Regions from separate parts of the Micromonospora sp. NPDC051543 genome, predicted to be linked through region 3. Evidence: riboswitches for the same ligand, from Rfam matches in the RefSeq annotation. Region 3 holds a riboswitch; each other region holds the start of a gene.
The links. A riboswitch is a leader RNA that binds a small molecule or an ion and turns the genes downstream of it on or off. The one in region 3 is predicted to bind cyclic di-AMP.
Positions count from the first base shown of each region.

Region 1: linked by a shared signal. The riboswitch ahead of ACIA3K_RS23275 (NlpC/P60 family protein) and the one ahead of ACIA3K_RS03300 (coiled-coil domain-containing protein) in region 3 are both predicted to bind cyclic di-AMP.
Region 2: linked by a shared signal. The riboswitch ahead of ACIA3K_RS16565 (C39 family peptidase) and the one ahead of ACIA3K_RS03300 (coiled-coil domain-containing protein) in region 3 are both predicted to bind cyclic di-AMP.

Region 1 is NZ_JBITDT010000012.1:271,692-275,856, forward strand. It holds gene ACIA3K_RS23265 (NlpC/P60 family protein) at 1-109, shown strand, start outside; gene ACIA3K_RS23270 (N-acetylmuramoyl-L-alanine amidase) at 168-2,123, opposite strand; cyclic di-AMP (ydaO/yuaA leader) riboswitch at 2,359-2,494, shown strand; gene ACIA3K_RS23275 (NlpC/P60 family protein) at 2,570-3,547, shown strand; gene dcd (dCTP deaminase) at 3,607-4,165, opposite strand, start outside.
Region 2 is NZ_JBITDT010000008.1:131,953-136,117, forward strand. It holds gene ACIA3K_RS16555 (CDP-glycerol glycerophosphotransferase family protein) at 1-531, shown strand, start outside; gene ACIA3K_RS16560 (alpha/beta fold hydrolase) at 536-1,282, opposite strand; gene ACIA3K_RS16565 (C39 family peptidase) at 1,417-2,265, opposite strand; cyclic di-AMP (ydaO/yuaA leader) riboswitch at 2,500-2,640, opposite strand; gene ACIA3K_RS16570 (hypothetical protein) at 2,926-3,696, opposite strand; gene ACIA3K_RS16575 (acyltransferase family protein) at 3,773-4,165, opposite strand, start outside.
Region 3 is NZ_JBITDT010000002.1:65,296-69,460, reverse strand. It holds gene ACIA3K_RS03310 (HelD family protein) at 1-1,301, shown strand, start outside; gene ACIA3K_RS03305 (cation diffusion facilitator family transporter) at 1,408-2,325, shown strand; cyclic di-AMP (ydaO/yuaA leader) riboswitch at 2,438-2,569, shown strand; gene ACIA3K_RS03300 (coiled-coil domain-containing protein) at 2,575-3,648, shown strand; gene ACIA3K_RS03295 (hypothetical protein) at 3,742-4,165, shown strand, end outside.

The DNA of each region.
Region 1 (4,165 bases), on a different contig from region 3:
GCTCTATCTGGGTAACAACCAGATGGTGCACGCGCCACGCGCCGGTAAACCGGTGCAGGTGTCCAGCATCAACACCATGCCGGTCGCCGGGTTCCGCCGACCTGGCTGATCCGCACCACGCACGACGACGGCCCCCGGTCACCTCGACCGGGGGCCGTCGTGGTTCCTCAGCGGGGTGCGCCCACCGGTGACGGCAGGAGCTGCACGTCGGCGAGGTCGACGTACATGACGCGGTGGCCGAACTGGATCTGCGCGTACCGGTTCTTGCCCCGGATCACCGTCCAGTCGCCGGGCGAGGAGCCGTCGAACGTGCTGGCCCGGTAGTACTCGCCGGGCAGCACCGCGCCGACGGCGTACCGCTGGCCGGCGGCGAGGGTGTACTGCAACGGTGAGATGGCCTGGTAGGGCACGCCGGCCGGGTAGGCCGCCTGCTCCGGGTACGCCCGCCCGTAGACGGGGATCGTGGCCCGGCCGGGTTTCGGGGTGACCACCATGCCGACGGTCCAGGTGGCCGTCGGCGCGGACGCCGGGTTGTGGAACCACGCCCGCTGCCCGAGGTACCAGATGGCCGTCCAGTCGCCCTGTCGACCGGCCAGCGCGTACGTCTGGCCGGCGGACGCGCGGGCCCCGTGGTCCGACACGTCCATCGTGTTCGGGGTGCCGTCGGGGCGCAGCGCGATGTCGTTGACCAGCGGCGCGTCCGGAGCCGGTGCGGTGCGTAGCACCACCGACGAGGATCCGCGTGGCGCGCACGGCGTCCCCGGGGTGACGCATCCGGTGAACGCCGGCTGGTTGGTCGCGTAGTCGGGGTCGATCCGGACCAGCCCGGTGGCCGGGGTGCCGGTGTCCAGCCGGGGGGCGTGCAGCAGGTCGAAGTAGTGCGTCCAGTCCCAGTAGGGTCCCGGGTCCCAGTGCATCCCGCGGACTGTCGACGCGGTCGTGCCGGGCACGTTGTCGTGGCCGATGATGTGCTGGCGGTCCAGCGGGATGCCCAGCCGCAGCGCGAGGTGCCGCACGAGCTTCGCCGAGGTCCGGTACATCGCCTCCGTGTACCAGGTGCCCTGCGCGGCGAAGCCCTCGTGTTCCAGCCCGATCGCCTTGGCGTTGACGTACCAGTTGCCGGCGTGCCAGGCGACGTCCTTGGTCTTGACGTGCTGGGCGATCTGTCCGTCCACCGACCGCAGCGAGTAGTGCCAGCTCACGTAGGTCGGGTCCTGGACGAGTTGCAGGGTGGTCGCCCAACTCGCCTCGGTGTCGTGGATGACGATGTACTCGATCTTCTGCCGGGCGGGCCGGTCGGACAGGTCGTGGTTGCCGTAGTCGCCGTCGCCGAACGCCGCGTAGGGTGCCGGGATCCACTCGCAGGACACGGTGCTCGGGCACTCCAACCCGTCCGGGCGGGCGAGCCGCCGCAGTCCCAGTCGGTCCAGCCAGGCCCGCTCGGGTCGTACCGCCCGGGCCGGCAGCGTGACCCGCTGACCGTCGTCGGTCACCCGCGTCTCGCCGGCGCCGATCGTGGTGAAGACCTCGTCGGCGAAGGCCGCGGCCGCATCGGCGCTGTCCGCGCCGGCATAGCGGGCCACCGCGCCGTACCAGGTGGCCGGGTCGGTGCCGGCTCCGACCGGGGCGCCGACCTCCCGTTGGTACGCGGCCAACAGCGCCGCCCCACCCCGGAGGTTCGTCGTCGGGTCGGTGCGCAGCGCCTCGGCGGTGGCACCGGTGAGCGCGGCGGCGGCGTCCACGGTCTGCAGCGCGGCGCTGGGCGGCGCGTCCCCGGTGGCGGGCGTCGGTGCGAGAGCACGACGGGACTCGTCGCCGCGCGGATCCTCTCCCGGGGCGTCGTGGTGACCGCGCCCGGGTAGGGCGGCCACCTGCCGGGCATCGGTCAGGTGCATCGGGCCGTAGCCGCCGCTGGTGCTCGGCGTGCCGGCGTTGCTGTCCCAGCGGGACTCCAGGTAGGAGACGCCGAGCAGTACGTCGATGGGTACGCCGTACTCGGTCGAGGCGGCGGCGTACTGCTGCTGGCGGTCGGCGGTGGGGGCCGCGGTGGCCGGGCCGGCGGGCAGCGGTACGGCCGCCGTGGCGGTGACGAGCGCGACGGCGAGCAGGGTCGGACGTTTCATCGAACCCCCTACATGTGAACTGGTGTCGGTGCGGTCACCCTCGTCCTGCCCGGGAGTCCGCGTCAATACCTTTCCATGTTTCGAAACGTACAGAAGGAAATCTTCACATCCGCTCGATGGCCCGCTGCAATCAGTACGGAGTGTCACGGCCGCACGGGTTGCGGATCGGTAACGGCCGTCTCTACTCTGGTCATTCGTCGGCCCGGTAGCAGGTCTGCCCACCCCGGGCGGTAACGGACCGACACCGCCGAGTCGCTCACGAGCGAGCCGGGGACCCAGGTTCCTCGGGGTGAATCCGCAGTTCCTGCGGTAGGGCGCCCACTTCCCGCCCGAACCCGTCAGCTAACCCGGTAGGCGGTCAGGAAGAAGGAGTACGGAACCCGGTGGCCCTTGAAGCCCCGCGGCCGTCGTCCGGACGGTCGGCTCCGGCCGACCCGACATCGACCGTGCCGCGTACACGCTGGTCCCGCTTCACCACCGCTCTCGCCGCCCTGGTCGGCGTCGCCGTCGTCCTGACGGGCAGCGCCACGGTGGCCCACGCCGATCCGTCCGTCGCCGAGATCGAACGCCAGATCGACGAGGACTGGAACAAGCTCGAACCGATCATCGAGCGGCACAACGCCACCCAGGCCGACCTGGCCCTCAAGCGCAAGCAGGCCGACGCGCTCGCCGCCCGCATCGGGCCGCTGGAGCGCCAGGTCGACGCCGCGATGGACAAGGTCAGCGCGCTGGCCGTCCGCGCGTACATGGGTGAGAACCTGTCGACCGTCAACACGATGCTCGGCAGCCGGTCGCCCAGCGAGATGGTCGGTCAGCTCGAAATGCTCGACCGCTTCGCCCACAACCAGCAGGAGGACGTCCGCCAGGTCGCCGACCTGCGCAACGAGCTGGCCCGGCAGAAGGCGCCGCTGGACGAGATGGTCGTCCAGCTGACCCGTACCGAGGCCCAGTTGGCGGCGAAGAAGAAGCAGATCAACGAGGAGATCGACCGGCTGCAGAAGCTGCGCCTCAAGGTGTACGGCAGCGGCGGCGGCGGTCCGCTGCGTCCCGCGCCCTGCCCGGCCAGCTACCCGGGTGGCGGCGCCGGCATCGCGGTCAAGTTCGCCTGCGCCCAGATCGGCAAGCCGTACGTGTGGGGCGCCGAGGGTCCGGAGTCGTACGACTGCTCCGGGCTGATGCTGGCCGCCTGGGCGAAGGCCGGTGTGTCGCTGCCGCACAACGCCGCTGCGCAGAGCCGGGTGACCAAGAACGTCAGCAAGGGCGACCTGCGCCCCGGTGACCTGGTCTTCTACTACAGCGACATCCACCACGTCGGCATGTACGTCGGCAACGGCTGGGTGGTGCACGCCTCCCAGGCCGGTGTGCCCGTCAAGATGAAGAGGGTCGACGACGGGCCCATCCACAGCTACGGCCGCCCCGGCTGACCGGAGCGGGACGCAGTCAGGCCCGTCGCGATCCGCTCGCGGCGGGCCTGCGTCGTCTCCTAACGGGTCGGCCAGGCGCGCCAGTTCTGCCAGGAACGACTCGGCGTCGGCCCCCGCTGACCCTGGTAACGCGACCCGTAGACCACCGAGCCGTACGGGTGCTCGGCCGGCGACGAGAGCCGAAAGATGCAGAGCTGACCGATCTTCATGCCCGGCCAGAGGGTGATCGGCAGGTTCGCCACGTTGGACAGCTCCAGCGTGACGTGCCCGGAGAAGCCCGGATCGATGAACCCGGCGGTGGAGTGGGTGAGCAGGCCGAGGCGACCCAGTGAGCTCTTCCCCTCCAGTCGGCCGGCGAGCTGGTCGCCGAGCGAGATCACCTCCAGCGTCGAGGCGAGCACGAACTCTCCCGGGTGCAGCACGAACGGCTCGCCGTCGGGCACCTCGACCACCGAGGTCAGGTCGTCCTGCTGCATGGCCGGATCGATGTGGGTGTAGAGATGGTTGTTGAAGACCCGGAACAGCCGGTCGAGTCGTACGTCGATGCTGGAGGGTTGGACCAGGGTGGGCTCGAACGGCTCCAGGCCCAGCGTGCCGGCCTTGATCTCGGAGACCAGG
Region 2 (4,165 bases), on a different contig from region 3:
CTGCTGCGGCGGCTGCTGGGGCGCGGCGCGACGGTGATTTTGCGGGCGCATCCGTACACGGCGCAGAACCCCGCGTCGGCACGCCAGTTGGGCCGGCTCACCGAACTGCTGGTCGCCGACCGCGCCCGCACCGGCCGGCAGCACGTGTTCGGTGCGGCCGCCCGGGAGCTGAGCCTGACCGAGTCCGTGAACCGCTCGGACGCGCTGGTCTCCGACGTCTCCGGGGTCATCTCCGACTATCTCTACTCCGGCAAGCCGTACGCCGTCACCGACATGGGCGGCGAGGGCGACCGGTTCACCGAGCGCTTCCCGCTGGCCGGCTCGGGTTACGTGCTGCGGCGCGACATGTCCAACGTGGACGCCGTGCTCACCGCCCTGCTGGACACCGACCCGCTGGCCGACGCCCGCTGGGTCACCCGCCGCCGCTACCTGGGGGACTTCCCGGCCGAGTCGTACGCCGAGGGTTTCCTGACCGCCGCCCGCCGCGAGCTGACCCCGGCCCGGGAACTACCCGCGCCCGCACCTGCCTGACCGATCAACGGTACGGGTCCAGCAACCTCAGCACGGCCGCCGGATCCTCCAGGTGCGCGTTGTGCCCGAGACCGGGCAGCGTGACGACCGGTACGCCGTACTCCTTGAGCTGCGCGTCCGTGACCATCGGGTCGTGCTCCCCGCGGGCCAGCACCACCGGCACGTCGGTCGCCGCCAGCAGCGCGGCCAGGTCGGGCGCGCCGACGGCGAACGCGGCGTCGTCCATCGCGAGCCGCCACCGGCCGTCGACCTGACGCAGCCCGGCGTCGACCATCGGGTGGTCCGGGAGGACCAGACCGGTGAGGCCGGCGACCCGCAGATAGCGGCGGGCGGCCTCGGTGCGACTGGTGAACCAGCCCACCGGGCGGGCGGCGAGGTCCACGGCGCGGGCCAGCTCGGCCGGCGTCCAGACGGCCTTGATGCCCAAGCCCACCACCGCGTCCACCGGCAGGCCGGCGGCGCGGGCCGCCAGCGCCAGGCCGACCACGCCACCGAGCGAGTGCCCGAGCACGACGATGCGGTCGTCGGAGGCCAGGCCCTGCGCGACCCGCTGGGCGAAACCCTCGAAGGAGTACGACGACAGCGGCGCCGACCAACCGTGACCGGCGAGATCGGGCGCCAGCCACCGGCCGGGCCAGTGCTGCTCCAGAAGTGGCGCCCAGGGCAGCCACACGTCACCCGTCGCCCCCATGCCGTGCAGCAGCAACAGGATCGGCTCACGGCCAGCCTGACCACCCGATTCATCCACCACGGCCGCAGTCTCCCACGGTTCGTGGCCCGGTACGAGAGGCGTTCACCCGCGTCGCGCCCCGACACGGGAACGCCGCGGGCGCCGGCCCCTCGTGGGAGACGGCGCCCGCGGCGTCGTGGGGTGTCGCGCGTTGGTCAGGCGGAGTAACCCCGGGTGGCGATCCAGTTCGCCAGGTCGATCGTGGTGATCCAGTAGGCCGGGTCGGCGGCGTTCGCCGAGTCGGCGATCCGCACGGTACGACCGTTGTCCTTGTAGCCGACGACGGCGATGTAGTGCCCACCGCCGTAGGAGTGGTAGCCGCCCTCGGTGTCGATGGCGTCGCCGGCGACGTTGGCCACCACGCCGCGGCCATCGGTGATGGCCTTGACGACGTCGGCCTGAAGACGGTCCATCTGGGCCGGGCTGGGCGTGCCCGCGAACATGCGGGTGCGGTACGGGGAGCCCTTCACCTCGGCGTTGAGCACGCGGGTGGTGTCCTCGGCCGAGTTGGTGCCCATCTCGGTGGTGCCCAACTCGGCGCCGAGCTCCTCCTGGGTGCGGTCGATGCCGCTGGCGCTGAGCGCGTTGCGGGTGGCCGCCGGGCCGCAGTTGTAGTAGGTGTTCTGTGCCTCGTAGTCGTAGTCGAGCACCTTCGTCGCGGGTGGCTTCGGAGGCGTCGGCTTCCGGGTGACGTCCGGGTTGCTCGTGGCCTTGGCGGCGGGGGACGCGGTGCTGGTCGCCGGGGCGGCGGTGCTCGGTGCGACGCTCGCCGACGGAGCCGCGGACCGGAGCTCGCCACGGGAGGCGACGGTGTCACTGCGCATCTCGGCGATGGTGGTCGGGGTGCGCGAGCCGGCCGGGGCGTCGTCGGCGCCGGCGACCAGAGCGCCGGCGGTGGTGGCGATCGCGAGGGCCGCAGCGGAGGCGGCGACGATCTGGTACGGGCGCTCGGTCGCGAGGCGACGGAGCTGGCGCTTCAGGGTGTGCTTCACGAGGTCCTCCACGGTTCACAGGGAGAGCGGCACACCGGGGCCCGACCGGCATCCGGGCAGGCGTCAGCGCGCGGGCGGTGGCCCGCGGATGATGAACCGCTCAGGGGAACGCCCGGCGCGGCCGGGCGGGAAGTGCGGTGACCCGGGGGGGTCAGCTCACCGTCACGAGGCGGATGAGCGGGGACACCGCGTCGCCGTGGAGGCGGAGGAACAACAGGGGGATCGAGGGGTGCTGCACGAGGATGGAACTCCTTCCGTCACCGCCTACCGGGTTAGCTGACGGATTCGGGCGGGAAGATCGCCCTACCGCGGGCCGTGGCTCGCGGATTCACCCCGGACTTACTGTGGGTCCCCGGTTCGTTGATCACGATTGAGCGGGTCGGCACGGCGTCGCCTCCTGCGATCGGTAACCGCACCGGACGGGACGACAGTACTGGCCGGTGCGCACTCTGCCAAGCCGCGCCCACCTGCGTAAACATCGATTGGCCCAGCAATTTCTGCGCGTTTTGCCGCTGACGTGACTCGATGGGACAACGGGTTCCGCCGGCACCTGTGGGCGACAACCGGACAGGCGGCCGACAACGCCGCCACAATCGCGGGCACAATGGCCGTCGATGACGCCGACCGCCCGATTTCCGCTGCCGGTGACCCGCCTCACATAACAGATCGGGCTCAACCGGCCCGGGCCGGACGCCAGCGTGCCACGAGGGCCGTACGCGACGGCCGCGTCGCGGTGCGCCGGGAGAGCGCTGGGCTCGGCCGGCACCGTACCGCCGCAACGTACGCCTCCTGGGCGAGGACGCGCGCCGACTCGGCGGCCACCTCGGCGTCCCGCCAGGACGACCGCTCCCGCTCGGCGGCCGTCCGGTGCTCGGCCAGCCTCGCGTCCCGGATCGCCCGGATGAGCAGCGTCTCCTGCTCGACCGGGTGCCGGCGGGGGTCCCAGCCGCGCCGATGCCCGAACACGTCGCCGAGCTGAGCCATGGTCAACTCCCCCCGCCAGTGCGCCGCCATGGCGGCACGGTGCAGATAGCGCTCCCGGGCCGCGTACTCGGCGGGGGTGTGCGGGGTACGCGGCGTCGGCAACGCCCCGGCACCGGCGACCCGACGGGCGGCGGTGTCCGCCTCGTCGTACGCCGTCCAGGCCCGCTGCGCCTCGTCCTGAGCGACCAGCCAGTCAGCACGCCGCCGTCGGGCGGTCCGCGCCGCCCGGGTGGCGGCCACGGCCACCTCCTCGGCGTACCGGCGCAGGTCGGCCATCTCGGCGACGGCCACCTCGCGGGCGGTGGGTGTCGGCGGCGTGGGGTCGGCCGCGGGCGAGTCCCGCTCCGGACGGGCCACCAGGACGGCGAGGACCGTCAGCGCCAGTAGGAACAGGGCCGACCAGATGGCGGCGGCCTGGGGCACCTCGGTCAGGAACTGGTAGAAGACGACGGTTTCCATGATCGACACCTCGGCATGAGCACCGCGCCACCCACCACAGGGGACAGGTGAGCGCGACCGGGAGCACGTCCTCACGCTACCGTCGGGACCACCCGGACGCATCGGCGACGGGCGTGTCGGCCCGCGCCGCGCCGACCCCGTCCGCGTCACCACCTACGGTCTCCGGGGTGCGCTGATGAGGAACGAGCGGCGGGCGGCCCGGGCGGCGTGGCGCGAGCCGGCGCATCATCGGTATCTCCACGAAGCGGTGCAGCAGCCCGGCGAGGACCAGGTTCACGAGCAGGAATCCGAGCACCACCGCCGGGCCCCGCCAACCCCGGAAGCCGGTCCCCCAGTCGCCGCTGAGCCGGAGCACGCTCGTCATCACCAGGACGTGCACCAGGTAGAAGGCGAACGAGACCTCACCGAGCCAGACCAGCGGGCGTGAGCGCCACGGCGAGCGCCGGTCGCGCACGTCGGCGTCGGCGGC
Region 3 (4,165 bases):
CCCGAACCGATCCGCCCGAGGTGGCGGCGGTGAAGGGCTCGCTGCGCATGCGCCGGGTGCTGGAACGGGCGGCCCGCGACGCCGCGCCGGGGGCTCCTGGCGAGCTGCGGCTGCTCTACCGGGGCGGGCTGCTGCGGTTGGACCGTCGCGAGCTGGACGCGATCCGGGACCGCGCGCTGCACCGGGGCGCCCGGCGTAACGAGGTTCGCCGCGCCGGGTTCGACGGTGTCTTCGCCGCGCTGTGGGCGCAGGCCCGGCGCGTGAACATCGGCCGGCTGCCCGAGCAGCGGGCCTTCGAGGACGAGATCGCGGAGCGGCCGGAGTTCCGGGAGTTCCTCAAGGCCTGGTGGCCACGCCTGCACCCCCGGCACGTGCTCGGCTGGCTGGCTCGACCGGATCGGCTGCGCCGGTACGCCGGCGGGATCCTCTCCGGCGCGGAGATCCGGCTGCTCGGCACGGCGTACCGGAGTCTGGATTCCGAGGGCCTGACCATCGCGGACGTGGCGTTGCTCGACGAGCTGGACGCGCTGCTCGGCAAGCCGGTGAAACCGGCGCGGGCCCGGCGCGACCCGTTCCAGCTCGCGGGCGGCGTTCGTGAGCTGAGCACCGCGGCCGACCGGCAGCGGGCCGCCCGCGCGGCGGCCCGGGAGCGGCCGGAGGACTACCGGGAGTACGCGCACGTGGTCGTCGACGAGGCGCAGGACGTCTCGCCGATGCAGTGGCGGATGATCGGTCGGCGTGGGCGGTTGGCCTCGTGGACGGTGGTGGGCGACCCGGCGCAGACCGCCTGGACCGGTGACCCCGAGGAGCTGACCCGCTCCCGCGACCAGGCGCTGGGCCGGCGCAAACGGCACGAGTTCACGCTCACCACCAACTACCGCAACTCGGCGGAGATCTTCGCGGTGGCGGCAGCGGAGATCCGCCGGCTCTATCCGGACCTGCCCCTGCCGAGGGCCGTCCGCTCCACCGGCGTCGACCCGGTCGAGCTGGTGGTGCCGCTCGCCGGGCTCCAGGCCGCGGCCGTGCAGGCGGCCGCCGGCCTGCTGGGCGAGGTCGACGGCACGGTCGGGGTGATCACGCCGGTCACCCGCCGCGACGAGGTCGCCGGTTGGCTCGACGCGCTCGGCGCGACGCGCTTGCAGGTGGTGACCAGCCTGGAGGCCAAGGGCATGGAGTACGACGGAGTCGTGCTGGTAGCCCCCAGCGAGATCCGGGCCGATCCGGGCTCCGGCGTACGCACGCTCTACGTGGCGCTCTCGCGCGCCACCCAGCGGCTCACCACCGTCGACCCGACCGGCTGACCGTCGCGTTGGCGCGCCCGTGGGCCGACCCTCGCCCTACACTTGCACACATAGCGATGTGAGCATACATTTGACCGGGTCCCGGGCGGCGTCGGAGGGTGGTTTCGTGGGAGCAGGACATGACCACCACCACGGGTCGGTCGCCAACGCCGCCCACCAGCATCGGGGACGGCTCTGGGCGGCCTTCGGACTGCTCGCTGCCCTGATGGTGGTCGAGGCCGTGACCGCCTTCCACACCGGCTCACTGGCCCTGCTGTCCGACGCCGGGCACATGTTCACCGACGTGCTCGGCATCGGGATGGCGCTCGCCGCGATCACCGCCACGCGGCGGGCCACCGGCGACCCGCAGCGCACCTTCGGGCTCTACCGACTCGAAGTGCTCGCCGCGCTGGCCAACGCCGTCCTGCTCTCCGGCGTGGCGATCTACGTGGTGATCGAGGCGATCGGCCGGTTCGGTAATCCGCACCAGGTGCTCAGCGGTCCGATGCTCACGGTGGCCGTCCTCGGACTGCTCGCGAACGTGGTCGCCTTCGGGCTGCTGCGCGCCGGCGCCCGGGAGAGCATCAACCTCCAGGGCGCCTACCTGGAGGTGCTGGGCGACCTGCTCGGCTCGCTCGGCGTGATCGGCGCTGCGCTGCTGATCGCCGTCACCGACTGGTGGTGGGCCGATCCGCTGGTCGCGGTCGCGATCGGCGTGTTCATCCTGCCGCGCACCTGGCGGCTGGGGCGGGCCGCCGTACGCATCCTCGTGCAGGCCGCCCCGGAACACCTCCAGGTCACCGCCGTGCACGACCGACTGGCCGCGGTGCCCGGCGTGGTCGAGGTGCACGACCTGCACGTCTGGACGCTCACCTCGGGCATGGAGGTGGCCTCCGCACACCTGACCATGGCGCCCGGCGCGGAGGTCGGCGCGGTGCTCACCGCGGCGCGTACCGCCCTGCGGGACGACTTCCGCATCGAGCACGCCACGCTGCAGACCGAACCCGGCGCCGCCCCGGGCGCCTGCGGTTCCGTCGAGTGGTGACCATCATCCTTCGTGGCCGCGCAGGCACCTTCCGTCACAACGGCTGCACAGACCCCACCAGCACCGGTAGGCTCTGTCCCGGCCACCACCCGGCGGCGCCTCCCGGCGCCGGTGGCGGCCGTCGCCTAATCGCCCGACAGGGCGAACCGGGGAACCATGTTCCTGGGGTGCATCCGCGTCAGCGGTAGGGATCTTCCGTCCCGAACCCGTCAGCTAACCCGGTCGGCGGCTGACGGAAGGACATGCGTAGTGGCACCAGCACGACCACCCGCCGCCCGGCTTACGGCACTGATCGTCATGATGGTCACCCTCAGCGTCGCGCTTCCGGTCGGCGCCGCCACCGCCGCTCCCCCCGGCGGCCTGCGGGCCGCCGCCGCCCCCGACGGCGACGAGGAGGGTGGTACGCCGGCGCTACGGGCCCAGCTCGAGGCGGCCAGCAAGGGCTACCTGGACGCGAAGCGCGCGCTGGACACCTCCGTCCAGCGGCAACAGCAGCTCGCGGTCAAGCTCAAGACCACCGAGGCCGAGATGACCGTACGCAACGGCAAGGTCGGCGAGATCGCCGGCGTCGCGTACCGCACCGGCCGACTCAGCACCGTCTCGGCCCTGCTCAACAGCAACACCCCCGAGGGGTTCATGGACCGGGCGGCCGCCCTCGACGTGGTGGCCGCCAACGAGGACCGGGTGCTGCGCGACCTGCAGTCCACCCGCGATGAGGCGAACCGCACCCGCGTCGCCCTCGACGGCGAGATCCGGGAGCAACGTAAGCAGGTCGAGGTGATGGCCAAGCGCAAGGAGCAGGCCGAGCGGGCCCTGACCGTCGCCAACGACAAGGCACGCGCCACCGCCGCCGACACCGACACCGGCTCCAACCGTGGCACCTCCACCGCCAACGCTCAACCCGCCCCCCGCAACTCCGACGGCTCCTGGCCGTCCGAGTCGTGCAGCATCAACGACCCCACGCCGGCCAGCGGCTGCATCACCCCCCGCACCCTGCACGCGCTCAACCAGGCCAAGGCCGCCGGCTTCACCCGGTACGTCTCCTGTCACCGCAACGGCGGCTCGGGTGAGCACCCCAAGGGCCGGGCCTGCGACTTCGCCGCGCAGAAGGGTGGCTTCGGCGGGATCGCCAGCGGCGGCGACAAGACGTACGGCAACAACCTGGCCGCCTACTTCATCCGCAACGCCGACCGGCTCGCGGTGCTCTACGTGATCTGGTTCAAGCAGATCTGGCTGCCCAGCAGCGGCTGGAAGTCGTACAGCGGGGGGAACGGCGACCCCTCCAGCGACCACACCAACCACGTGCACCTGTCGGTGTACTGAGCACCGACGCCGTCCGGGGTACGTCAGCGGGCGTACCCCGGACGTCGTCGCTGGTCGGACGACCATGCGGGGTCCAGCCCGGAGCATTCGGGTATGCCGCGAATCGCGCCCCGCACCCGCAAGGCCCTGCTCACCCTGCACCTGGTCACGTCTCTCGGCTGGCTCGGGGCGGACCTGGTGCTGCTCACCCTCGGCATCGCGGCACAGCGCGGGGCCGACCCGGCGGTGGTCTACCCGGTCGCCGGGCTCGTGGGCACCGTGCTCTTCGCGCCGCTGAGCGTGCTCGTGTGGCTCGTCGGTGTCGCCAGCGCGCTGCTCACCCCCTGGGGCCTGCTGCGCTACCGCTGGGTGGTGATCAAGCTCGTGATCACCACGGTGATGGTCGGGCTGGTGCTGTTCCTGCTCACCCCGAACCTGCGGCACGCCGGCGCGCTGGGTGCCGCGCTACCCGCGCGGGACCGCGCCGACCTGGTGATCGCGCCCGCGGTGTCGACCAGTCTCATGATCATCGCAACGG